Regions from separate parts of the Marinomonas sp. BSi20584 genome, predicted to be linked through region 1. Evidence: predicted binding sites of a transcription regulator. Region 1 holds the regulator's gene; each other region holds the start of a gene.
What was found. The regulator sigma-54, encoded in region 1, starts transcription at its own class of promoters, with help from an activator protein. The targets are predictions, from matches to a motif close to TGGCACNNNNNTTGCTNT.
Positions count from the first base shown of each region.

Region 1 (5,964 bases):
GTCATCATCAAGACCCGCCATGCTTAACATGGAGTGTTCGGCTTCGTCACGGATAACGTCTACAACGTCATCGATGGTGATGCGGCCAAGTAGTTTTTTAGTTTTGCTGTCAATAACGGGAGCGGATACTAGGTCCATTTTTTCAAAAAGCTGCGCGACTTCGCTGGCAGGCGTTTCTGCGTCAATGACGGTGAATTCTGTTTCCATGATATCGCGCACTGTAGCGCTAATATCTGATACCAGTAGTTTGGTAAGTGGAAGTATTCCTAAAAGGCGATCTGAACGGCTGACAACCAGTAAGTTGTCTGTCATGTCTGGTAGTGTTGAGTGTCTGCGTAAATAGCGAAACACTAGATCGACGGTAATGTTTGGACGTATGGTGATGGTGTCCGTATTCATCAAGCCGCCAGCAGAATCTTCCGAGTAGCTTAATAGTGCTTCAACTCTTGTTCTGTCTTGCGTGGACATTGACGCAAGAACTTCTTTTACGACCTTTTCTGGTAGGTGTTGCAGTAAGTCTGCAAGGTCATCGCTTTCAAAATGTTCGGATACGGCGATAAGTCGCTCTGTATCCATGTTTTTCATGAATTGTACGCCAATATCTTCGCTTAGATATTGAAGTACTTCGCCTTCATTCTTGGCTTCTATTAACTCCCAAAGAAGCTTACGCTCTTTGGGAGGAGAAGACTCTAATAGACGAGCAACATCCTGTGCGGGCAAAGCGCCGTTAAGTAAATAACGGATTTGCATGGTGGTACCGGATTCGAGCGATTCGGTGACCGTTTGGAGGTGATTTAGAGTGTTTTGCTCTGACATATAAGTCTTACTCGTCTTCACCAAAACGATTATTTATTAATTCTATTACCGCTTTTATTGCATCTAACTCGTCTTCACCATTGGTTTTGATGCGAATTTCTGTGCCTTTGCCGGCAGCAAGCATCATCATCGCCATGATGCTTTTTCCGTCAACATTTCGGCTATCTTTTTCTATGGTGATATCGCAAGAAAAGCGAGTGGTTGTTTCAACCAATTTGCCAGCAGCGCGAGCATGCAAGCCAAGTTTATTTATGATCGTGACGGACTCTTCCTGCATGCTTTTTTCCTATATTAGTGATTCAAATATATTGAATAGTTCTTCATTGGTCTGTGCTGTGCGCAATTTATCCAGTGCTTCTGGAGATTGGGCAAGTTCTGCTATTTGAGCTAGTGTTGCAAGGTGTTGGTCACACTCATGAGGTGGAACAATTAATGCAAATATTAAGTCTACCGCTCTTTTATCGATGGAATCGAAATCAATCGGAGTTTGCAATGACATAACGACAATAGCGGTATGGTTTGCAGATTCTAGGCGACAGTGTGGAATAGCTATGCCGTTGCCTATGCCTGTACTACCTAGCTTTTCACGACCTAGTAGTGCGTCATAGACAGCTTCGTTGTCACAATGCAGTCGATTGGAAGCAACTTCAGCAATGCTTTCAAGTACTCGTTTTTTACTAACAATATCTTGTTTTGCGAGAACGAGTTCCGCTTTTAATAATGATTTCAAGGACATGATAAAATGGTTTCCGTTTAGATCAGTCGTTTTCGTTCATTGGAAGGAGGGATGTTCATCGCCTCTCGATATTTGGCTACAGTGCGTCGAGCAACCTGTATGCCTTGGTCTGCTAAAATAGCAGCTAGCTTGTTATCGCTTAACGGTTTTTTCGCCGGTTCATCCGATACAAGCTTTTTAATCATAGCTCGTATTGCGGTAGAAGAACATTCTCCGCCAGAGGCGGTGTTTACATGGCTGGAGAAAAAGTATTTCAGCTCAAAGATGCCTTTTGGTGTGTGCATGTATTTCTGTGTTGTTACCCTAGAAATAGTTGACTCATGCATACCTACTTCTTCTGCGACATCATGAAGAACCATGGGTTTCATGGCTTCTTCCCCTAGTTCGAAGAAATCAATTTGTCGACTTACAATGCAGCTTGCCACTTTTAATAAAGTTTCGTTGCGGCTCTGTAGGCTCTTCATGAACCATTTTGCTTCTTGAAGAGATGTTTTTATGTAAGTCACATCTTCTGCTGTTGCTGCTGCAGTGCTAGCCATCGCTGAGTAAGTCTCATTGATTTTGATGGGCGGCAAAGCGTCATTATTTAGTTCCACTTGCCATACGTCATGGCGTTTTTTCACTGTGACATCAGGAATAACGTAGTCCGTGTCGTCAGCGTCAATAACTGAGCCTGGGCGTGGGTTGAGCTGTTGAATCAAATTGACGACTTCTTTTAGTGCTTCGTCTTTGAGCTTTGTCTTACGGCTCAACTGAGCAAAATCTCGATTACCTAATAATGGTAGGTAATGATCAATAAGATTGTATGTGCTCTTATACAGCGGGTGGCTTTGGAATGCTTCTAGTTGCACAAGAAGGCAGTCGCGTAGGTCAATTGAGCATACGCCTACAGGGTCAAAGCGCTGCAATCTATGCTGCACTGCAATGACTTCTTCAATATCTAGATCTTCTAATTCAGTGCCGAGAGATTCCCAGATGTCATCGGGAGAAATGCTTAAGTAGCCATCAGGTTGAACGCATTCAATGATGGCGTAAGCGATTTCAATGTCGCGATCTGACATGTGGGTTAAATTTAATTGCCATATAAGATGGTCTTGGATGCTTTCTGCTGGTGCGTTACGGCTTTCGAAGTCGCTATCGCCTTCGTAGCTGTTGTGATCGCTGACAGCTGCAGAACTTTGATAGGTATCATCCCAGTTACTATCTATGGATAGTTCTTCAGGGATGCTTTCTGTCCACTCAGATTCTACGCGTGGTTCTTCGCTATTATTGTCGACTGTTGTATCGGCAGCGCTTTTTGATTCTATGCTTGCAGGGATGTCGTGATGAATTTGTTCGTCGTCGTCGAGCTCAAGCAATGGGTTCGATTCAAGAAACTCATGAATTTCTTGTTTTAAATCCAACGTAGAAAGCTGCAGCAAGCGAATAGCCTGTTGCAGTTGTGGCGTCATAGTCAGCTGTTGACCAAGCTTTAATTGTAAAGACTGCTTCATAGAGCAACTCTTTCTTCTATTTGAATGAATTGGAACGAGTTATGCATACTACTCCCTTTCTACAGCAATGATAAGGGGTTACAGACGGAAGTCGTCGCCTAAATAGACCTTTTTTACTTGTTCATTGTTGATGACGGTACTGGCATCGCCAGATGCAATGATGTAACCATTGCCAACAATGTAAGCTTTATCACAGATGTCTAGTGTTTCTCTGACATTGTGATCGGTAATTAAGACACCGATTCCACTTTCTTGGAGATGTTTGATTATGTGTTTTATGTCACCAACTGAGATAGGGTCTACGCCAGCAAAGGGTTCATCAAGTAGGATGAATTTTGGGTTCATGGCAACCGCTCTCGCTATTTCAACCCGGCGCCTTTCTCCTCCTGATAGTGCCATTCCTAGGTTGGTGCGAATATGGGTGATATGAAACTCTTCTAAGAGTTCTTCTAGTCTTTCTTGTTGCTGTGCTTTTGTTAGCTTTTTGCGGGTTTCTAAAATGGCTAGGATATTATCTTCTACAGACATTTTCCTAAAAATAGATGCCTCTTGAGGGAGGTAGCCAATGCCTTTTTGAGCACGAGTATGCATGGCGTCATGAGTGATGTCTTGGCCATCAATAAATATGCCGCCAGCGTCGTTTGCTACCATGCCAACTATCATATAAAAACAGGTGGTCTTACCCGCGCCATTAGGGCCGAGTAGGCCAACGGCTTGGCCAGACTCAACGGAAATAGATACATCCTTTACGACTTGGCGTTTTTTGTAGCTCTTCGCAAGGTGTTTTGCTTCTAGTAGTGCCATCTATTTTTTATTCTCAGGTGCTTGTTTATCTTTTGGCGCTTGCGGTTGTAAGGTCATTGATACGCGCCCTGAATCTTTTTTCTCAGCACTGAATGTGCCGTCATCAATCATGTAGAGGATGTAGTCTGCGGTGATGGAGTTCTGCATTCTGCTTAGGTAACCATCACCAATAATTTCTAATTTTGATTCGCTGGTTAAATAATGTATTTCATTGCCTTTACTGATAACAATGTTGCCGCTCCAGTCTATCTGCTGACTGAATTTCGCAGGTTTTCCTGTGGCTTCTAGGCTGCTAAATTTTCGGGTCTTAGCGTCTGTTGTTACTTTAAGGTATTGGGCCTGAATTTCAATGGTACCTTGCTTAACAAATACATTGCCTTTGTATATTGCTTCGCCTGAATTTTGGTCGAATGATGCCTCATCAGCTTGTATTTCTAATGGCTTGGTTGTGTCTTCAGGTAGTGCGTATGCGTATTGGCCAATTAGGGCTGAAGTAAGCAACACGCTGACGTTAATGAATCGTTTCATATTTTCCTCGTACAGATCCTGTCATCACGACTTCTTCTGAGTTTATATATGTTGTAATTGTGCCAGCAGAAGTCTCTCCTTGAGTGGAGATAAGCGTTGCATTTCCATAGCTGGTTAGTGATTGATCTTTATCTAAATAATGTATGTTATCTGCACTTAGCTTTATATCTTCAGATTGAAGGTATTTTTTAGTCGCTCTGGCATTTTCGGTTAATAGAATATCATTACTTCCGTCTTCAATAACCCCTTTATCTGCTTTTGCGCTCCAATGACCTGATTTTGAGTAGCGCTCGACGTTCGGCATTTCTAAGAGTGTTGTGGATTTTGCTATGTAGTGCAGCGTTTGTTTAGCGTCAAGTGTTTCGATCAGAAGTCCGTCAGCATCAAACTCTTTAACTTTGACATTAGTTATAAAGTAGTCTGGAGAGCTGCTCAATGAGTCTGTTTGAACGAGGTTTTGTATAGGTGCTGCCCCATACCAACCTAAAGAGGCTACTACTATTAAAGTAGCCCCAATGATTAAAAGGCTTTTGGGTTTTGTTAGTGTTTTTAACGAAAGCATTACACCGAACCGTTTGAGCTAATAATAAATAAATAAACACCATAAGAAGCAATAAGCGGTAAGCCTACCCATCTAGGGATACTGTTGTTTTTCGTTTTCTTGAAAATGAAAATGGCAAGAGCGAGAGCAACTGTTAGGCCTAAAACCCAAGGGAAATCTCTGCTTATCACGCTTTGATCTACTAGTCCTGGAGCAATAAGGGCTGGTAGTGGTAATACGGTGGCCAAGTTGAAGATGTTTGATCCCAATATATTGCCAATTGCTATATCGTGATGGCCTTTTCTGACGCTGCTAATTGAAGCCGCTAGTTCAGGTAGGCTGGTTCCAACTGCAACGATAGTAAGGCCTATAACTAATTCGCTTACGCCTAAAGCGGTTGCTATGCCTATTGCACCCCAGACAAGTAATTTAGAACTTCCTATCAATACAGCTAATCCGATTAGTGCAATGATGAGGGATTTGCTGACAGAGGTTCCATCGTCTTCTGGTAAGCCTTCTTTTAAATCTTTTTCTAAATCTTTACTGCCTCTTAGCAATATTGTCAGGATAATAATAAAAGCAGCAATTAGAATCACGCCATCCCATACGCCAAGAGTCTGATCAAACAGTAAAAAACCTGCTAGCAGGGTGATAGCTAATACGAGAGGGACTTCTTTGGTGGACAGTCCGGAGGCGATTGGAATTGCTGAGAATAATAATGTGATGCCGAAGACAAGTGCGATGTTGGCAATGTTCGAGCCAAGCACATTGCCAACTGCTATTTCTGGTGCGTTATCAAGTGCCGCAATGGCCGAAACGACCATTTCTGGTGCGGATGTGCCGAACGCGACTAACGTAATCCCTATTATCATTGGATTTACATTCAGTTTCTCTGCTACAAGCGCAGAGTGTTCTATAAATTTGTCGGAACTCATTACGAGCAAAACTAACCCTACAATTAGGGCGATAGAAAACAACAGCATGGTATTGATATTACTCAAAGATACAGGGAGTACCATTTAATGAGGTTTGGCGTTGAAATTCAA
Region 1 covers NZ_KZ454896.1:24,685-30,648, reverse strand. The annotation lists gene mgtE (magnesium transporter) at 1-816, opposite strand, end outside; gene TY87_RS20100 (HPr family phosphocarrier protein) at 824-1,093, opposite strand; gene ptsN (PTS IIA-like nitrogen regulatory protein PtsN) at 1,103-1,552, opposite strand; gene TY87_RS20090 (RNA polymerase factor sigma-54) at 1,570-3,045, opposite strand; gene lptB (LPS export ABC transporter ATP-binding protein) at 3,124-3,849, opposite strand; gene lptA (lipopolysaccharide transport periplasmic protein LptA) at 3,850-4,377, opposite strand; gene lptC (LPS export ABC transporter periplasmic protein LptC) at 4,361-4,939, opposite strand; gene TY87_RS20070 (calcium/sodium antiporter) at 4,939-5,937, opposite strand.

Region 2 (5,964 bases), on a different contig from region 1:
ATCTGTACCAGAGGCACGCATGTTAGTTAACTGCTTACCTTTAACTGGGTTAACAGTTAAGTCATTATCACGTGAGTGAAGACCGATAACTTGACCTTCGTATACTTCAACCGCATGACCCAAGAATAAACGACCACGGCTTTGTAGGTTAAACAAAGCGAACGCTGCTGTTTTACCAGTAACCATACTGATCAATACACCATTCTGGCGGCTACCAACATCACCTTCTTTTACTGGACCATAATGGTCAAATACGCTGGTCATAATACCAGAGCCAGAAGTTAGTGTTAGGAACAAGCCACGGAAACCGATCAAACCACGAGAAGGCGTCATGAACTCAAGACGAACACGACCTTTACCATCTGGCTCCATGTTAGTTAACTCAGCTTTACGCAAGCCAAGCTCTTCCATGATAGAACCTTGATGCTGCTCCTCAACGTCGATAACTACTAGTTCAAATGGTTCGTGAATTTTGCCGTCCACTTCTTTTTTAACTACTTCAGGACGAGAAACGCCCATCTCAAAGCCTTCACGACGCATAGTTTCGATCAATACAGAAAGGTGAAGCTCACCACGACCAGAAACGATGAATTTATCAGGTGTTTCGCCTTGGCGAACACGCAACGCTACGTTGTGGATAAGCTCACGATCAAGACGATCTGAGATATTACGAGTGGTAATGTATTTACCTTCTTTACCAGCAAACGGAGAGTCGTTAACCATGAAGGTCATGCTTACTGTTGGCTCATCTACAGACAATGCAGGCAAAGCTTCAACACAAGCAGGATCACACAAAGTATCAGAGATACTTAGGCCATCGATACCAGTAATACAAACGATGTCACCCGCAGAGGCTTTATCAGTATCAACACGCGCTAGACCGTGGTAACCCTTAACGTTCAAGACTTTGCCTTTACGCTCTTTACCGTCTGCAGATTTTACAACTACTTGCTGGTTTGGAGACAAGCTACCACGTGTGATACGGCCTACACCGATAACACCAACATAGCTGTCGTAATCCAATGCAGAAACCTGCATTTGGAAAGTCCCCTCAGGATCAACGTTTGGTACAGGAACGCTATCAAGAATCATTTGGTAAAGTGGCGTCATGTCTTCTGCCATATTTTCTGGATCATTACCAGAAATACCATTGATTGCAGAAGCATAGATAACAGGGAAATCTAGCTGCTCTTCGGTTGCACCAAGGCTGTCGAACAAATCAAAAACCTGATCCATAACCCAATCAGGACGAGCGCCTGGACGGTCAATTTTGTTGATAACAACAATAGGACGTAGGCCACGTTCAAATGCTTTTGATGTTACAAAACGAGTTTGTGGCATTGGGCCATCAACTGCGTCAACTAACAACAATACAGAATCAACCATAGATAATACGCGCTCAACCTCACCACCGAAGTCAGCGTGTCCAGGTGTATCTACGATATTAATACGGTAATCGTGCCACATAATTGACGTATTTTTCGCCAAAATGGTGATGCCACGTTCTTTCTCTTGATCGTTAGAGTCCATGATTCGTTCAGAACCTTGATCTTTACGATCTAGTGTGCCAGATTGGCTTAATAGCTGATCAACCAAGGTAGTTTTACCATGGTCAACGTGGGCAATAATAGCTACGTTACGTAACTTATTGATATCATTAGACATTTATAGTTCTCTGCATTTAGCGTGAGCAAAAAGATATACCGCCGCTTGATACGGGCAGGTATGCTCTTCAAGCGTCTCGGATCTTGGTGCGGGGTAAAATTGGCGCAATTGTACTCTTATATTGATAAATATCCCATAAAAGTGACAAAAAAAGTCCACAAAAATACTTCAATAAAGTAACAATGCGCTTTCATATAAAACGATAACATTCATATACTACAAAAATGCTACGGTTCATTAGTACTTAATTAAGGTAAATAAATACCTACGTTTTCATGCCCTTTACCAAGTAGGTAAGAGGCATGCATACGACTCATGACACCTTTGCCACAATAGAGCAAATGAGTCACATTTTTCTCTAATTCAGCCCAATTAGATTCCAGTGCAAAAAATGGAATCACTTTGACAGGACGACCACTTACTTTTAAAGGTCGATTGCTTGCTTCATCGGGATGACGAATATCAATAATCACTTCATCACCCACTGGCATACGCACAACAGGTACTTCACCCTGATACTGCTTAGCCACATCGTCCATCACATTTTGAATAGACATAACCTGAGCGTTGCCAATCGCTTGTTCTAATACAGCAAAATCAAAATTGGACTCTTGCTTCTCTACACGGTGCATTTTAGCGCGAGTAGTTGGCTTAACAGAAATAACACCACAAAACTCAGGCATACTGGCCGCAAAAGGTGCAGTACCGATTTCTATGGCCTTGTCTATGATGACCTGCTTATTCGTAGTGATCAAAGGACGAAGCACTAGCTCTTCAGTCACCTGGTCGATTACCTTTAAATTCATCAAGGTTTGGCTGGATACCTGAGCAACACTTTCTCCCGTCACCAAAGCTTTCGCTCCGACTTCTGTCATTAGCTGAGAAGCAGCACGCAACATCATACGTTTTAGAATCACCCCCATCTCTGCGTTATCGACTTTGGTTAAGATCTCGCCAACAACCGCCTCGAAAGGCACAGTGATGAATTTAACATTTAACGCCGAACCGTATTTCTCCCAAATGAAGTTGGAAACTTGTTTTACGCCGATTTCATGCGCATCACCGCCAAGATTAAAAAAGCAAAAGTGCGTTTTCAATCCTCGGCTCATCGTTAAAAAAGAGCTAACAGTAGAGTCGTATCCACCAGACATTAATGACAACACAGAATCTTGCGACCCAAGCGGATAACCACCAAGACCTTCTTCACGTTGTTCGATCATCCATACTCGGTTATCACGAATATCAATGGGCACTAATACTTCGGGATTGTTTAAGCGAACAGCCAAAGCACCACAACGTGCTTTTAAGCAGCCACCAATATGTCTTTCTGCATCAACCGAAGTAAAGTCATGATGTCCGACACGTTTAACCCTAACCGCAAACACGGCATCTTTAATAACATCACCATAAGAAACAATAGCCTGTTCTACAATGTCATCAAGATCAACTAATGGAAATTCACGGACGAATTGAAAATGAGCAATACCTGCTATATTAGAAAGTGACTGTATAAAATCTTCTCGTAATTCATCCCTATCGGAAAACACTTCAATAAAATCCCAATTGCCAGAAACAACTACATCGGCATCATGCTTTTTAAGAACCAACTTAACATTATGTCGAAGCTGTTTAATAAAAGCCTTTCTAACTGGACGACTTTTAATGGTGATTTCTGCAAAAAACTTAACAATAAATTTCATAGGGGTTGCGATTTATACCGGATATTTGAAAGGCGCATAGTATAAAGAAAAGCCCGTAGATACGAAAACGCTAAATTCGCACCAATACGGAACAAAATGCCGCGCAAGCGATCCAAAGTGGTGCATATTAACTTTTTTAAAGGCTAGATTTAGCCACCATTGAGTGCGCCATTTAATTAATAATGCTTATCCTATTGTAATATAAGGAATTATTAGACCGCACAAAATTCTGGCACAAGTTATGCTTTATATTCGTCAAATGGCGCTTTATATTGAAGCACCCTATAAACGAAAATTAATTTCGCTTTAACTACGACTGGAGAACAACTATGTCAAACAAGACCCTTGCCTTGATTGCTGAGCATGACGCGAAGTGGGTTGACCTTCGCTTTACCGACTTTAAAGGTAAAGAACAACACGTAACTATTCCAGCTATTACGGTAGATGAAGAGTTTTTTGAAAACGGTCAGATGTTTGATGGTTCATCCATTACTGGCTGGAAAGGCATCAACGAGTCTGACATGATCATGTCACCTCAAGATGATACCGCTGTTATGGATCCTTTCACTGAAGAGTCTACTGTAATTGTTCGCTGTAACGTTATTGAACCTTCTACTATGCAAGGCTACGATCGTGACCCACGCTCTGTTGCTCTTCGCGCAGAAGAGTTCCTTAAGTCAACAGGTCTTGGTGATACAGCTTTCTTTGGTCCAGAGCCAGAATTCTTCATCTTTGATGATGTAAAATGGAAAACTGACATGTCAGGTTGTTCTGTAGAGATCAACTCTGAAGAAGCAGCTTGGTCTTCTAACAAGAAGTTTGAAGGCGGCAACATGGGCCACCGTCCTTTCGTAAAAGGCGGCTATTTCCCAGTACCACCAGTTGATTCTCATCACGATCTTCGTGGCGCTATGTGTAACGCTATGGAAAGTATGGGTCTTGTAATTGAAGTTCACCACCACGAAGTGGCAACTGCTGGACAAAACGAAATCGGTGTTAAATTCAACACTCTAGTTAAAAAAGCAGACGAAGTTCAAATTCTTAAGTACTGCGTACACAACGTAGCTCACGCTTACGGTAAAACAGCGACTTTCATGCCTAAACCAATCGTTGGTGACAACGGTTCTGGTATGCACGTTCACCAGTCTTTCTGGAAGAACGGCGAAAACCAATTCGCTGGCGACCAGTACGCTGGCCTATCTGAAATGGCCCTTTACTACATCGGTGGTATCATCAAGCACGCTAAAGCATTGAACGCGTTCACTAACGCTTCAACTAACTCTTACAAGCGTCTTGTACCTCACTTCGAAGCTCCAGTAATGCTTGCATACTCTGCTCGCAACCGTTCTGCTTCTATTCGTATCCCATACGTTGCTAGCCCTAAAGGCAAACGTATTGAAGCTCGTTTCCCTGATCCAACCGCTAACCCATACCTAGCATTCGCAGCTATGTTGATGGCTGGTATCGACGGTATCAAAAACAAGATTCACCCTGGTGATGCAGCAGATAAAGATTTGTACGACCTTCCAGCTGAAGAAGCTCATGCAATTCCACAGGTTGCTGCTAGCCTAGAAGAAGCGCTTAAGTGCCTAGACGAAGATCGCGCATTCTTGACTCAAGGTGGCGTTTTCTCTGATGACATGATCAACGCTTACATCGAACTTAAAACAGCTGAAGCTCGTCGTGTATCTATGACGACTCACCCACTTGAGTTCGAACTTTACTACAGCGCTTAATATTTAAACTGCTAAGTAAACACTAAAGCCTCGACCTAGTTCGGGGCTTTTTTTTCACTAACGCTTTCTTAGTTTTTTATTGCCCAGCTTTTATAGATCTTTTTTGTACGACTTTATTTACACGGCTTTTCATTGCACAAAAGTAAACACCATTACCAACATGCACTATAATTGTGCATTGAACTTTTTTAGTTAATACAAAGACCTTAATAAATAAGCCATTTCGAACTGCCCAATGTTGGTTCGCTTTTTGCAACTATTATTAAAGGAAACCATAAAAGCAGGAGTCAATAGAGAGGCACTGTCTGTGTATAGCTTATTAATCGACCATTTATCCACTGCGGTTGTTCAATTGAACGACAACCTTGAGATCGAGTATCTAAACCCTGCTGCTGAAATGTTGTTGGCGGTGAGCCGACGCCGAATTTATGGCAATGACATTGGCGCCGCATTCCGTGAAGACGAAGAAAGTATTCAGGCCTTGCATGCAGCAATAGAGTCTGGCCATCCGTTTACTAAACGCGAGGCGGAAATAGAGTGCAGCAACAATAAAAAACTTTTTTGTGACTATACCGTCACACCCATCATGGGCACGTCGAATGATACAGAAAGCCTCATTATAGAGCTGTACCCACGCGACAGAATGAAGCGCATCTCACAAGAAGATGAAATCATAGCGAACCATGAAAGTAGTAAAGAGTTGGTTCGCGGTTTAGCCCATGAAATTAAAAACCCATTAGGTGGTATTCGTGGTGCCGCACAATTGATTAGTCGCGCCTTTACTGACGAAGCACTAAATGATTACACGCAAGTCATCATTGAAGAATCGGATCGGCTACGTGATCTTGTTGACCGTTTATTAG
Region 2 covers NZ_KZ454874.1:149,958-155,921, reverse strand. The annotation lists gene typA (translational GTPase TypA) at 1-1,665, opposite strand, end outside; gene thiI (tRNA uracil 4-sulfurtransferase ThiI) at 1,914-3,365, opposite strand; gene glnA (glutamate--ammonia ligase) at 3,695-5,101, shown strand; gene glnL (nitrogen regulation protein NR(II)) at 5,409-5,964, shown strand, end outside.
Region 2: the regulator sigma-54 is predicted to act here: its motif matches at 3,596-3,613, upstream of glnA (glutamate--ammonia ligase).

Region 3 (5,964 bases), on a different contig from region 1:
TCTTCCAATGTTAGACTGCGCGCGCCTTTCTTTCCACGACCTAAGATTTTTACATATTGAGTGAAGTCGTTACTCATTCTGATGGTTGTGCTAGTAGTTGCTTTACTAGTAGTCGCTCTGTCAGTCATGCTGATAACTCCGTCACAATGGGAATAAATCGTTTTAATTCAGGAAGACAAGAGCCGCAGTTGGTGCCACATTTAAGCTTGGCTCCCAACGCATCAACAGAACAAACACCTGACGCAATCGCTTTTTCTATTTGCTTGCTGCCAACTTGATAACAAGAACAAATAATCTCACCTTTATCTTCAATGTTTGCTGGAGTACCCACCAAAATAGCCAAACGATCTTGTATTGATAACGACGTATTTATCGCCAACTTAGAAATTAACCAATCAGCCATGATGGATTCAGGTTGCGGATGCATATACACAAGCAAGGTCAGTGTTTGGTCAATCAGTTTTGCCAATCGAATTTGCTGTGTAAGCGGATTCGAATACTCCAGCCATTCTGCTTTTTCAGCTGAATCTTGACTCTGTTCTACATCTATCGATTTAAGCGAAGCTTGCGTTTGTCCATTAGGCCAAACCACTTCGTAGTGATAGCCTTGCTCGGAAGGCACTTGGCACCAATATAGACAGTCAGATAATACAAGTGGTGCAGCCGAAACAATCACCCCATAACAAATGTCTGTGACTGCTTCGAGCTGTACCTGGGCATGTTTTGATTCCGGCTGACCTGATAACGGATCAACTACTTGCGGGATAAGATTCGATACCACAGACGCATTGGCAAATTGTTGAGTCCAATGAATAGGCGCAAATACATTGGCAAAGGCAACCGCTCGACTCAGTTTAGCTTTTAACAAAACCTCTCCGTAAGGCGAAGTAAGACGTACCAAGGCTTTATCTTCGATACCAAGACGTTTCGCATCTTTGGGATGAATTTCCACATAAGGTTGCGCGGTATGCTTAGCCAAAGACGCCGCATCTCCCGTCCTTGTCATGGTATGCCACTGGTCTCGCACTCGTCCGGTATTTAATGTAAAAGGCCATTCTTGTGAAGCTTGGTTCTTTGGCAAACTTGGTGTAATCGCAATAAATCGTGCTCGACCGTCGGGTGTAAAAAAACGCCCATCCTCAAACATACGCTTGGTGCCTTCTGGCCGACCTTTTGGCACAGGCCATTGCACTGGTATCAAAGAGTCGTATTCAGCTTTGGTTATCTGAGCAAAGTGACCAATATCGAAATCGCGCTTGCCATTGTTTTCAAACATCGATAAAGCCGCGTGCTCAGCAAAGATCTCATGAACATTTTGATATGAAAAAGCAGCAGAAAAACCAAGACTTTTTGCCACTTCACAAATCGCCCACCAATCGTGTTTAGCATCACCCGCTGCAGGTAATAAACCTCGTTGACGAGAAATACGTCGCTCCGAATTCGTTACCGTACCGTCTTTTTCACTCCAGCCCGTCGCAGGAAATAGAACATCAGCCATAGCCGTTGTGTCAGTATGCGCTTTGCAATCACTGACAATCACCAGCTCGCATTTTTCCAGCGCGCGTCGAACCTGATCAGTATCTGGTAAGCTCACCATAGGATTGGTCGACATAATCCACACAACCTTGACTTTCCCCTCTTCCATGGCTTGAAATAAGTCGACAGCTTTCAAGCCATTTTCTGTTGCCATATTGGGTGCTTGCCAAAAACGCTGCACCAGATCCAGCGCTCCTGGCGTAGCGAAATCCATATGAGCAGCTAGCTGGTTCGCCAAGCCTCCCACTTCCCGCCCGCCCATAGCATTTGGCTGACCAGTAATAGAAAAAGGCCCAGCGCCTTCTTTGCCAATACGCCCCGTGGCCAAATGACAATTAATAATCGCATTGCATTTATCAACACCTGACGAAGACTGATTCACCCCTTGAGAATAAAATGTGATTGTCTTTGCTGTGTCGCGCCACCAGCAGGCTAAACTTGTTAAATCTTGCTCACTAACAGCACAAAAATCAGCTGTAAAAGAGAGACTCGGTGTTGATTCATTCGCTTGTGCCAAGGCGAGATCGAATCCGTTGGTGTGATTAGTAATAAAGTCATGATCCAAAATGCCAGATTGAACAGAATCACTTAATAAAAAGGAAAAAATCGCCGCGTCGCTTCCTGGCTTAATCGCCAAATGCAAATCCGCAATATCGCAAGTCGCGGTTTCTCGTGGATCTATCACCACCACTTTCATATTCGGTCGTTGCTGTTTAGCTGCTGCAATTCGCTGATATAAAATCGGATGTGTCCAAGCCGCATTTGATCCAACCATAATAAGTAAATCACAGCGCTCGAGATCTTCATAATTACAAGGCACAGTGTCCGAGCCAAAAGCGCGTTTGTAGCCGACCACCGCAGATGCCATACACAAACGAGAATTGGTATCAACGTTGGCTGTACCGATAAACCCTTTAGCGAGTTTATTCGCCACGTAATAATCTTCAGTAAGAATCTGACCAGAAAGATAAAAAGCAAAAGCATCAGGACCATGATCTTTTACGACTTGAGCAATTTTCGCACTCACTGTTTCAATAGCCGATTCCCAAGCAACAGGATGACCATCAACCATGGGCGTTAATAAGCGATCATCTGATTGAATGGTTTGCGCAAGACTGCTGCCTTTCACACACAAACGACCAAAATTCGCAGGATGATCTTCATCGCCAGAAACAGGTGGAACCGCTTCGTTTGTGGAGCATGGAAGCGTTAAGGTGACGCCACATCCAACGCCACAATATGGACAGGTCGTTTTCCCGCTTGTTGCTGTCTTCATTGTTGCCGTCATGCAGCTTCCTCGCACTTTTTACATTTTTTAAAAACAAAAAAAGGCCCAATCACTTTTCTAAAAAAGTGATTGGGCCCCGTTGCCTTTTGTAATATCTGTATGCTTTATGTGTAAGCCATCATCGGTTTACGGTGCATCAGTTATCCTAGATAAAGCAATAAGCAAGCCAACTCTGAAAACACTTATAAAATAGATCATGCCTTGCTCCCTCTGGGTTGGCCGTTAAGTTATCCAGAAAGTGCTACCTACCAATCACCCAACAAAGCGCCTAAACAGTGCAGTCGTGCAATACTATGCACCGTTTTAATTGACGGCAATAAACACTTCACCGCCTTCAAGTTTTGCCAGCCAATGAGGTACACTAATATCTTCCTCAAGGCATTGACCCGACGCCAATACAAAATGCTGTTTGTACAAAGGGCTAGCCACAACCCATTGCTCTTGCAGGTGAGCAACCAAACCTCTGGACAAGACATTGGCCTTGCCAACAGGATCCCAATTTCCAATGGCGAATACTTGATTGTCGGATTCAGGAACATAGAAGATGGCCACTTGTTCGCCATTCACTATGGCGGCAACACCAGCGCCTTCTACCAAATCCTCTTTCTTACAGATTAATTTCCATGGCATCGTCATCGTATTAGCCCACCTTCGCAATTAATTGCTGTTTTTCTAATTCTGTTGCTGGACGCATTTGATCGCGCTCTTCAACGAATACCACATTGTTATCACTTCCCTCATAGTTCACAAATTGACGGAAAGTCTTTAATGCTTCAGGATCTTCTAACGTGGTTTTCCATTCGCATTGGAAAGTATCGACAATGTGCTGCATACGAGCTTCAAGTTCGCCACACAATCCTAGCTTGTCATGAATCACCACATCTTTAAGATAGTCCAAACCGCCTTCCAGTCCGTCCATCCAAACGGAGGTACGCTGCAATCGATCCGCAGTTTTGGTGTAAAACATCAATACGCGGTCGATGTATTTCACCAAGGTTTCATCATCTAAATCTTTGGCAAATAAATCACCGTGGCGTGGCTTCATACCGCCATTACCACACACGTATAAATTCCAACCACCTTCCGTTGCGATCACACCGATGTCTTTACTCTGAGCTTCCGCGCATTCTCGTGTGCAACCAGATACTGCGAATTTGATCTTATGTGGCGAGCGCAAACCTTTGTAGCGATTTTCCAGATCAATCGCCATCTTCATGCTGTCATTCACGCCATAGCGACACCAAGTGCTACCGACACAGGACTTCACCGTACGCAAGGATTTACCATAGGCTTGGCCCGTTTCAAATCCCGCTGCAATTAATTTTTCCCAAATTTCAGGCAATTGTGGCAAGGTGGCACCAAACAAATCGATACGCTGACCACCCGTTATCTTGGTGTATAAACTATATTCTTTTGCCACTTCACCCAAGACGATCAATCTATCTGGTGTTATTTCCCCACCAGGAATTCGCGGTACGATGGAGTAAGTTCCGTCTTTTTGCATATTGGCAAGGAAGCGATCGTTAGTGTCTTGCAAACTGATGTGTTCTTTTTTCAACACATAATCGTTCCACACACTCGCTAGAATAGAACCAACAGCGGGTTTACAAATTTCACAACCGTGACCTTTGCCATGCGTTTTTAATAACTCATTAAAGGTTTTGATTTCGCCAATTTTGACTAAGTTATATAAATCTTGGCGTGTGTAAGCAAAGTGCTCACAAATATCTGTACTGACTTCGACACCTAAAGCCAACAACTCATTGTCGACAACTTTTTTCAATAACGCCGCACAACCACCACAACCTGTAGCCGCCTTGGTTACGCCTTTCACATCACCGACTGACAAGGCACCACTACAAACAGCATCGCTAATGTCTTGCTTAGACACGTTATGACAACTACAAATAGAAGCTGTCGCTGGCAAAGCATCAACACCTAAGCCAACTGGTGCATCACCCATAGCGGGCAAAATAAGCGCTTGTGCTTGTTCCGGTAAATCAATGGCATTGAGATAATATTGCAGCAAGGTGTCGTAATAACTGTTATCGCCCACCAAAACAGCGCCTAAGAGCTTCTTGCCGTCTTCAGATACCACCATTTTTCTATAGCTCTGACTAATTTCATCTTGATAAACGAATACTTTGCAGCCTTGAGATTGAGCATGAGCATCGCCAACCGAACCGACGTCACAGCCTAAAAGCTTCAATTTCGTACTCATGTCGGCGCCAGTGAAAGTCACGCCTGCATTTCCTAATAAATGAGCTAACAAATGCCCAGCGGCAGATTTGGCCATCGCGTAACCCGGTGCTACCAAGCCAAAGATACGATTATTCCAAAGCGCACACTCGCCAATGGCATAAATGTCTTCATCACTGGTTTGGCAGTGATTGTTCACACAAATGCCGCCACGTTCACCTACCGTCAAACCAGACTGATGCGCCAAAGCATCCTGTGGTCGAATACCAGCAGAGAATAAAATCAGATCTGTTTCAAGGTGAGAACCATCAGCAAAGCTCATCCGGTGGAAAGCGCTCTCGCCATCGACAATCTCTTTGGTCGCTGTGTCGGTATACACCTTCACATCTAAGCCTTCGATCATTTCCTTAAGAACCGAACCGCCCTTTTCATCCAGCTGGACTGGCATTAAACGTGGCGCAAACTCCACTACGCTGGTTTCTAAACCAAGATTTTTTAGCGCATTGGCAGCTTCTAATCCTAGCAAACCACCACCGACAACCGTGCCTCGTGTCACTTGTTTCGCACAGGCTCTGATAGCGTCTAAATCGTCGAGAGTACGATAAACAAAAGTGTTCTCACGGTTATGCCCCAGAATGGGCGGAACAAAAGGATAAGAACCTGTTGCAAGGACAAGTTTCTCATAAGATAGAGAGTCGCCATTTTGTAATAACAATTGCTTAGCAGCACGATCGATCTCGGTCACCAAGCTGTTAGTAAAATAGCGCACACCGTGTTCGTTATATAAAGAGCCATCGGTCATTGCCAAATCCGCCGCGCCTTTGCCAGTAAAATACTCACTTAGATGTACGCGGTCATAGGCTAAATACGGCTCTTCACCAAAAACAGTAATATTAAATTCTTCATGACCACCTTGAGCGATCATTTGCTCAACAAAATGG
Region 3 covers NZ_KZ454868.1:250,659-256,622, forward strand. The annotation lists gene TY87_RS01195 (glycosyl transferase family protein) at 1-128, opposite strand, end outside; gene TY87_RS01200 (nitrate reductase) at 125-2,824, opposite strand; gene nirD (nitrite reductase small subunit NirD) at 3,128-3,460, opposite strand; gene nirB (nitrite reductase large subunit NirB) at 3,465-5,964, opposite strand, start outside.
Region 3: the regulator sigma-54 is predicted to act here: its motif matches at 2,976-2,993, upstream of TY87_RS01200 (nitrate reductase).

Region 4 (5,964 bases), on a different contig from region 1:
TTGAAAAACCCGACTCATTGCGCTTTTCAAATGAAGATATAACCGGCGCCAACGCCACCTTTGATGCCACTCCTGGGTAATGGCGAACGGTCTCAATGAGTTGTTGAAGCATAAGACGCCTCCCCAACACCGTGCGCGAAATCGGATTTGATCAGATTGGGTTCCAAACCCAACAAATATGGGCTGACTTCTGTCGCCTTAACTGGTCGACCAGAAACCCAAAAGCCTAAAGATGGCTGGCTCAATGGTGGATAATGCTCAAGATCGGCCTGCATTTTGGCGTGCTTCATGCCATGAATATCTTGATACCCTATCGTTGCCCAATGCAGCCGCTTAAACAGCACTTCGTTCTGCTCTTGCACCGTAGCTAAAAAGGTATGACAACCTAAGGTATTGGCGCTGGACACGGCGAGGCGAATCAAACTCGCGCCCAATACACCTTGGCGACGAAAGGCTTTTTTTACCGCCAAACGAGAGCCCCACCATAAACCAGGCACAGGTTGATGAATCCGCACTGTGCCCACCACTTCTTCTGGCATCCCTAAGATTGACGTGGTGACAATTAATGGCTGCGCGATCAGATCAATGTCGTCTCTATCATGTTCTTGGAACAAGCCTTGTTCTTCGCAGAACACTTCACGGCGAATGCAATTGGCTTGCTCAATTTCCCAATCATTCGTCGCCCATTTCACTTGGAATACACGACCTTGTTTAGACAGTGACATCGGCAGCCTCCTTTTCAAATCGAGAGAGAGACGAGCAAGCACCACAGCGTGCGCAACCAGCTTTCACTTTGTCGGAAGTCATATGGAGATTCACCAATTCTTGCGCCAAAGGACGCAATACCGCCTCCATAAAAGACGCCGTTGGCGCAGGACGATCTTCTAACGGGGTACCAGAAATCGGCACAAAAGGCACCACAAAGGGATAAACACCCATGGCAACCAGCTTGCGACAGGTGTCGATAATGGTTTCTTCTGTGTCACCAAGGCCTGCCAGAATATAAGTGCTCACTTGGCCTCGCCCAAACACCGCCACTGCGTCTTCAAAGGCTTGAAAATACTCATCCAAAGACACTTCCGATTTACCCGGTGTAATAGTTTTGCGTAATTCGGGCGTAATCACTTCTAAATGCATGCCTAAGGAATCAATACCCGCGTCTTTCATGCGTTGATACCAAATAGGATCTTTCGGTGGCTCGCACTGACCTTGAATGGGCACATCAACTACAGCTTTGATGCCTTTGGCACTTTCACACATGACTTTCGCCCCGCGATCAGCACCAGCAGGCGTGCCTGTGGTCATAACAATGTGCTTGATGCCATCTAATTCCACCGCGGCTTTTGCCACTTCCGCTAATTGTTCCGGTGTTTTATGAGCAATGGTGCGCCCTGCTCGTAGCGATTGCCCGATGGAGCAAAACTGACACGCTTTACGACGGCTTTCGTAACGAATACAGGTTTGTAATACCGTGGTAGCAAGCACATCGGTGCTGTGCAAGGTGGCAATATGTGAATAGGGAATGCCATCAGCAGTGGATAATTTGTAAAACTCAGGGTCTTTGGCAAAAGTCACATCGGCCAGCGGGATACTATTCGATAACAATTGAGAAACTGGCTTATTTTGTGCCGTATCGTCTGCATTATGAATACCTTCATCTGACATCTCTTCATTCGAAAGCGTAAACGGCGATGCCCATGCGGTTTGGGTATAAATCGGCACCATTAACGTGGTGCCATCCACTGTGATCGCTTGATGATCGGATGGACCCGCGCCACCACGGCGACTCACGTGCTCCTGATCCAACGAGGTCAGACGCAAGCCTTTGGTTTGTAACTCAGTTAGGAATTGAGATGCTTTCATTTTGAGTTGTGTCGTCATGTGACTCTCCTCCATTGAATGATTCAGGTAACACTGAGGTACGAAAAGTGTCTGGCTCAGACTCGGGTAAGCCTGCAACGTATTGCGATACTTGAGCATTCATTTGTAAGCTCAAAAGCTCAGGGCGTGCGTAATGCCCAACGGAATCCATCATGCGTTTGCGCTTATCGATCAAACGGAAATCCAAATCCGCGTAGATAAAACCTTCGCCTTCAGTCATAGGTGGAACAAGGTGTTTGCCCTCTGGCGAAATGATCGCGGTATTGCAGCCATTTCTTAGGGCTTTTTGCATGGCTGGATCGGGTGTGATGCTTTGAATTTGAGCCTCGGTGAGCCAACCGGTGGAATTAATCACGAAACAACCCGACTCTAAAGCATGATGACGAATAGTGACGTCCATTTGTTCACCAAAGATCGGTCCCACTAACGACCCAGGAAATTGCGCGCAATGAATTTGCTCGTGTTGCGCCATTAATGAATAACGAGCCAATGGGTTGTAATGCTCCCAACACGCCAACGCACCAATTCGCCCTACTGCAGAATCAACCACTTTTAGACCCGAGGCATCACCTTGCCCCCAAATCATGCGCTCATGATAAGTCGGTGTGATTTTGCGACGCTTCAGAATCAGCTCGCCGGTTTTATCGAACACCAATTGGGTGTTGTATAAGCTGCCGTTATCGCGCTCATTCACGCCGACCACGACGACCATTTGACGCTCTTTGGCTTTGTGACCAATAGCTTCTGTTGTCGCACTCGGCACAACAACGGCTTCTTGGTACAAACGTAGATGCTCAGGGCCTTGGCTAACAGGCGGCAGCACAAACGAAAAATAAGGGTAATAAGGCATGAAGGTTTCAGGAAAAACGATGAGCTCTACACCGCTCTCAGCCGCTTCATCAATCATGTTCAGTACTTTGCGCAGCGTACCGGCCAAACTCTCCAAATCAGGAGAAATCTGGACGGCCGCGGCGCGAACGATTGGGTAATCACTCATCGCCGCGGCTCCTATTACATTGTCCAGGTATCAATGATCAACGCATTATCACGACGATGTAGAAGTTTAAGATCCAATACATCCAATGGATTAATCGGTCTAATCCCTTCAATCAAAGAGCGTTCGCCGTGACCATAAAGCGCTTGAAGAGCAAAACGACACGCGTAAACTTTCCCGCCTTCTGCCATAAATTTTTTCAACTGATTGTTGAAGTTCATGTGACCCGGAAACGCTTCGTCACCCAAAGTAGGAAAACCACGTTGTACACCCAAGTTCACCCCTGGGCCGTAAAGTAGAATACTGGTTTCGTAGCCTTTACGAAGTAGACGAGTGGCTTGCAGCATGTTCACAAAGCCAATGGAACCTTCAAAGGCAACCGTGTGAAAAGTCACTAAGGCTTTCTCACCAGCTTCTGCTTTCACGTCTTCAAAGACTTTTTCTTCGTAATCAACTAGGAAATCACCATCTTTGTTCAGTGTGTGTGTTACTTCTGGCATGTTTTCTCTCCGATCAAGTTGTTGTGTAAGAAACCGATGTGTTCAATTTCAACTTGAGTATTGCAACCGGAGTGCCAATGATCGTAAGACAAAAAGCAATCAATGTGCGATAAAGCAAAACATGAGTGAAAAAATTCACAAGAATTTTTTTTAAAAATAGATAAAAATAGGTTTAAAGCTAGATCTAGCCTAACCTCTACTTCGCACTATAAAGTTTCATTATGCTCAGACAGTCACCAATTGAGTGCAAAAAACGAACATAAAACAACGCTCAATCCATAAAAGGAGAGGTAAATAATTAGAAAAACGTGGAAAAATCAGGAAGAGAAATAAAAAAGGCAGATTTATAGAACCTGCCTTGAAATGCGCCATTGTTGATTAAACTATTTTTGAAACACAACGCCGGACTTTGAGCGCTCGTCCACCGTAAGTTCAAAAATGTCTGGACGCGAATAATGACCACATACATCTAAGTCATAACGAGCTTTAGGAATATCCGCAAGATCAATCGACGCGCTAAGCAAACCTTCTCTATCTTGCAATGGTCCAGCGAGAACATTGCCCATAGGATCGATAATAATACTGCCTCCACGGATCAAACGGCGTTGATTATCCCAATTAGGAACATCAATACCAAGTACTTCTGGCGAAGGCTGAATTTGACACGCACTCACCACAAAACAGCGGCCTTCGTGACCAATATGACGCATGGTGCTTTGCCAAATATCCCGCTCATCGACCGTTGGTGCACACCAAATATCCACGCCTTTGGCATACATGGCTGCACGTAATAACGGCATATGGTTTTCCCAACAGATAGCGCCGCCCAATCGGCCTGCTTGACTTTCTACCACAGGTAAGGTCGAACCATCACCCAGCCCCCAAATAAGACGCTCCGTTCCGGTGGGCATGAGTTTACGATGTTTCGCTTCAAGGCCATTCTCTGGAGTAAAGTACAAAGACGTACAGTAGAGCGTGCTACCACTGCGTTCAATCACACCAATAACAATCGCCGCTTTGGTTCTTGCTGATAACTCAGCCAAAGTATCGGTTTCCTCACCTGGGACCGTCACAGCGTTATCGAAATAAGTGGCAAATGTCTCGCGGCCTTCATCGATTCGATAACCAAGGTAAGTACCAAAGGTTTCTCCTTTAGGATAACCACCCAGCAAGGCTTCCGGCATCACCACCAGCTTGGATTGAGAGGCAATGATTTGCTCTTCAAAAGATAAGATATGCTCTAAAGTGCGAGCTTTGCCCTCAGGATGAGAGCCAATTTGTAATGCACAGACGATAAACGCTGACATAAATACTACCTCGTTAACGATGTTTTCTTGATGAAAGTATTGGTCACAAAACCTCTATTCAGAGTAAAGTCTTTTGATAAACTCCAACATCCCAATCCATGACTAAGCATTATGAATGACATCAATATTTCATCGACTGACATGAACTTGTTAAAAGTATTTGAAGCCCTCTACATAGAAGGCAGCGCCAGTCGGGCAGCGCAGACACTTGGCCTCACTCAATCAACGGTGAGTGCCTCTTTGCGTCGACTAAGAACACTTTATAACGATCGTTTGTTTGTAAGAGAAGGCAAGGGATTAGCTCCAACGACCACAGCACATCAGCTAAAACCACTGATTTTTGATGCTCTCGATAAAATTCGTGAAACCCTACAATTGGTCAATCACAACACAACCAACTATCAAAACCGCACCATAGTAATCGGCTTATCCGATGATTTTGAAATTGCGCTAGCCGGTAAATTGATTGAAAAATTAGCCTTAGATGCGCCGCATTTACGTCCTATTTTTCGCCAAGCCTATAGCGTCATTGTGCCGGACTTATTACAAGACAACGTTATTGATGTTGCCATCACTTCTGGCACAGGAAATAGCCGCTTTATTCGCCGCCAATTATTGGGAAAAAGCCATTACAGTTGCATTATTAACCGTCGTTACACCCAAAAACTTCCATTACTGACCTTAGAAGAATTCATTAGCTTTGATCATGTTTTGGTGTCGTCCGCGGGTTATGTAGGCATTGTCGATAATGCCCTAGCAAGAAATCATTTGAAGCGTCATATCATTGCTTCAACCACACATTTCGCTGCTTTACCCTTTTTTTTGCAACAAGAAAATCGTATCGCAACTATTCCAGCCCACGCTGCAACCGCCCTAGCACAACTAGACGATCTTACAGTTCTGCCATGTCCTCTTGAGCTAGAAAGTTACCCCGTTGAAGCGGCTTGGCGAGCAAAAGACGACCAAAGTCCGCTCATTCAAACAGTTGTGGCTTCGATCAAAACTGTGCTTGAAAGCATTTTGTCTTAACAAAGAAAGTAGTAACTACTTGCGACATTTATAAAATTGATTGCATAATAAAATACAATCAATTTATCTAACTGAAAGAGCCAACTATGTCGACATCACTTCTGGCCACTTGGAAAAAAGAACTCGATAACAAAGGCAAATATCCTGCCTACAAACGTATTGCCGAACTGATTAACGAAAACATCGAATCAGGAAAACTGCAGCCGCAAGATAAGCTGCCGCCGATGCGTGATCTTGCGGAAGCCTTAGGGAT
Region 4 covers NZ_KZ454892.1:10,266-16,229, reverse strand. The annotation lists gene TY87_RS18690 (sll0787 family AIR synthase-like protein) at 1-112, opposite strand, end outside; gene TY87_RS18685 (MSMEG_0567/Sll0786 family nitrogen starvation N-acetyltransferase) at 93-725, opposite strand; gene TY87_RS18680 (MSMEG_0568 family radical SAM protein) at 712-1,881, opposite strand; gene TY87_RS18675 (Nit6803 family nitrilase) at 1,838-2,878, opposite strand; gene TY87_RS18670 (MSMEG_0572/Sll0783 family nitrogen starvation response protein) at 2,893-3,375, opposite strand; gene TY87_RS18665 (carbon-nitrogen hydrolase family protein) at 3,759-4,682, opposite strand; gene TY87_RS18660 (LysR substrate-binding domain-containing protein) at 4,794-5,711, shown strand; gene TY87_RS18655 (aminotransferase-like domain-containing protein) at 5,798-5,964, shown strand, end outside.
Region 4: the regulator sigma-54 is predicted to act here: its motif matches at 3,468-3,485, upstream of TY87_RS18670 (MSMEG_0572/Sll0783 family nitrogen starvation response protein).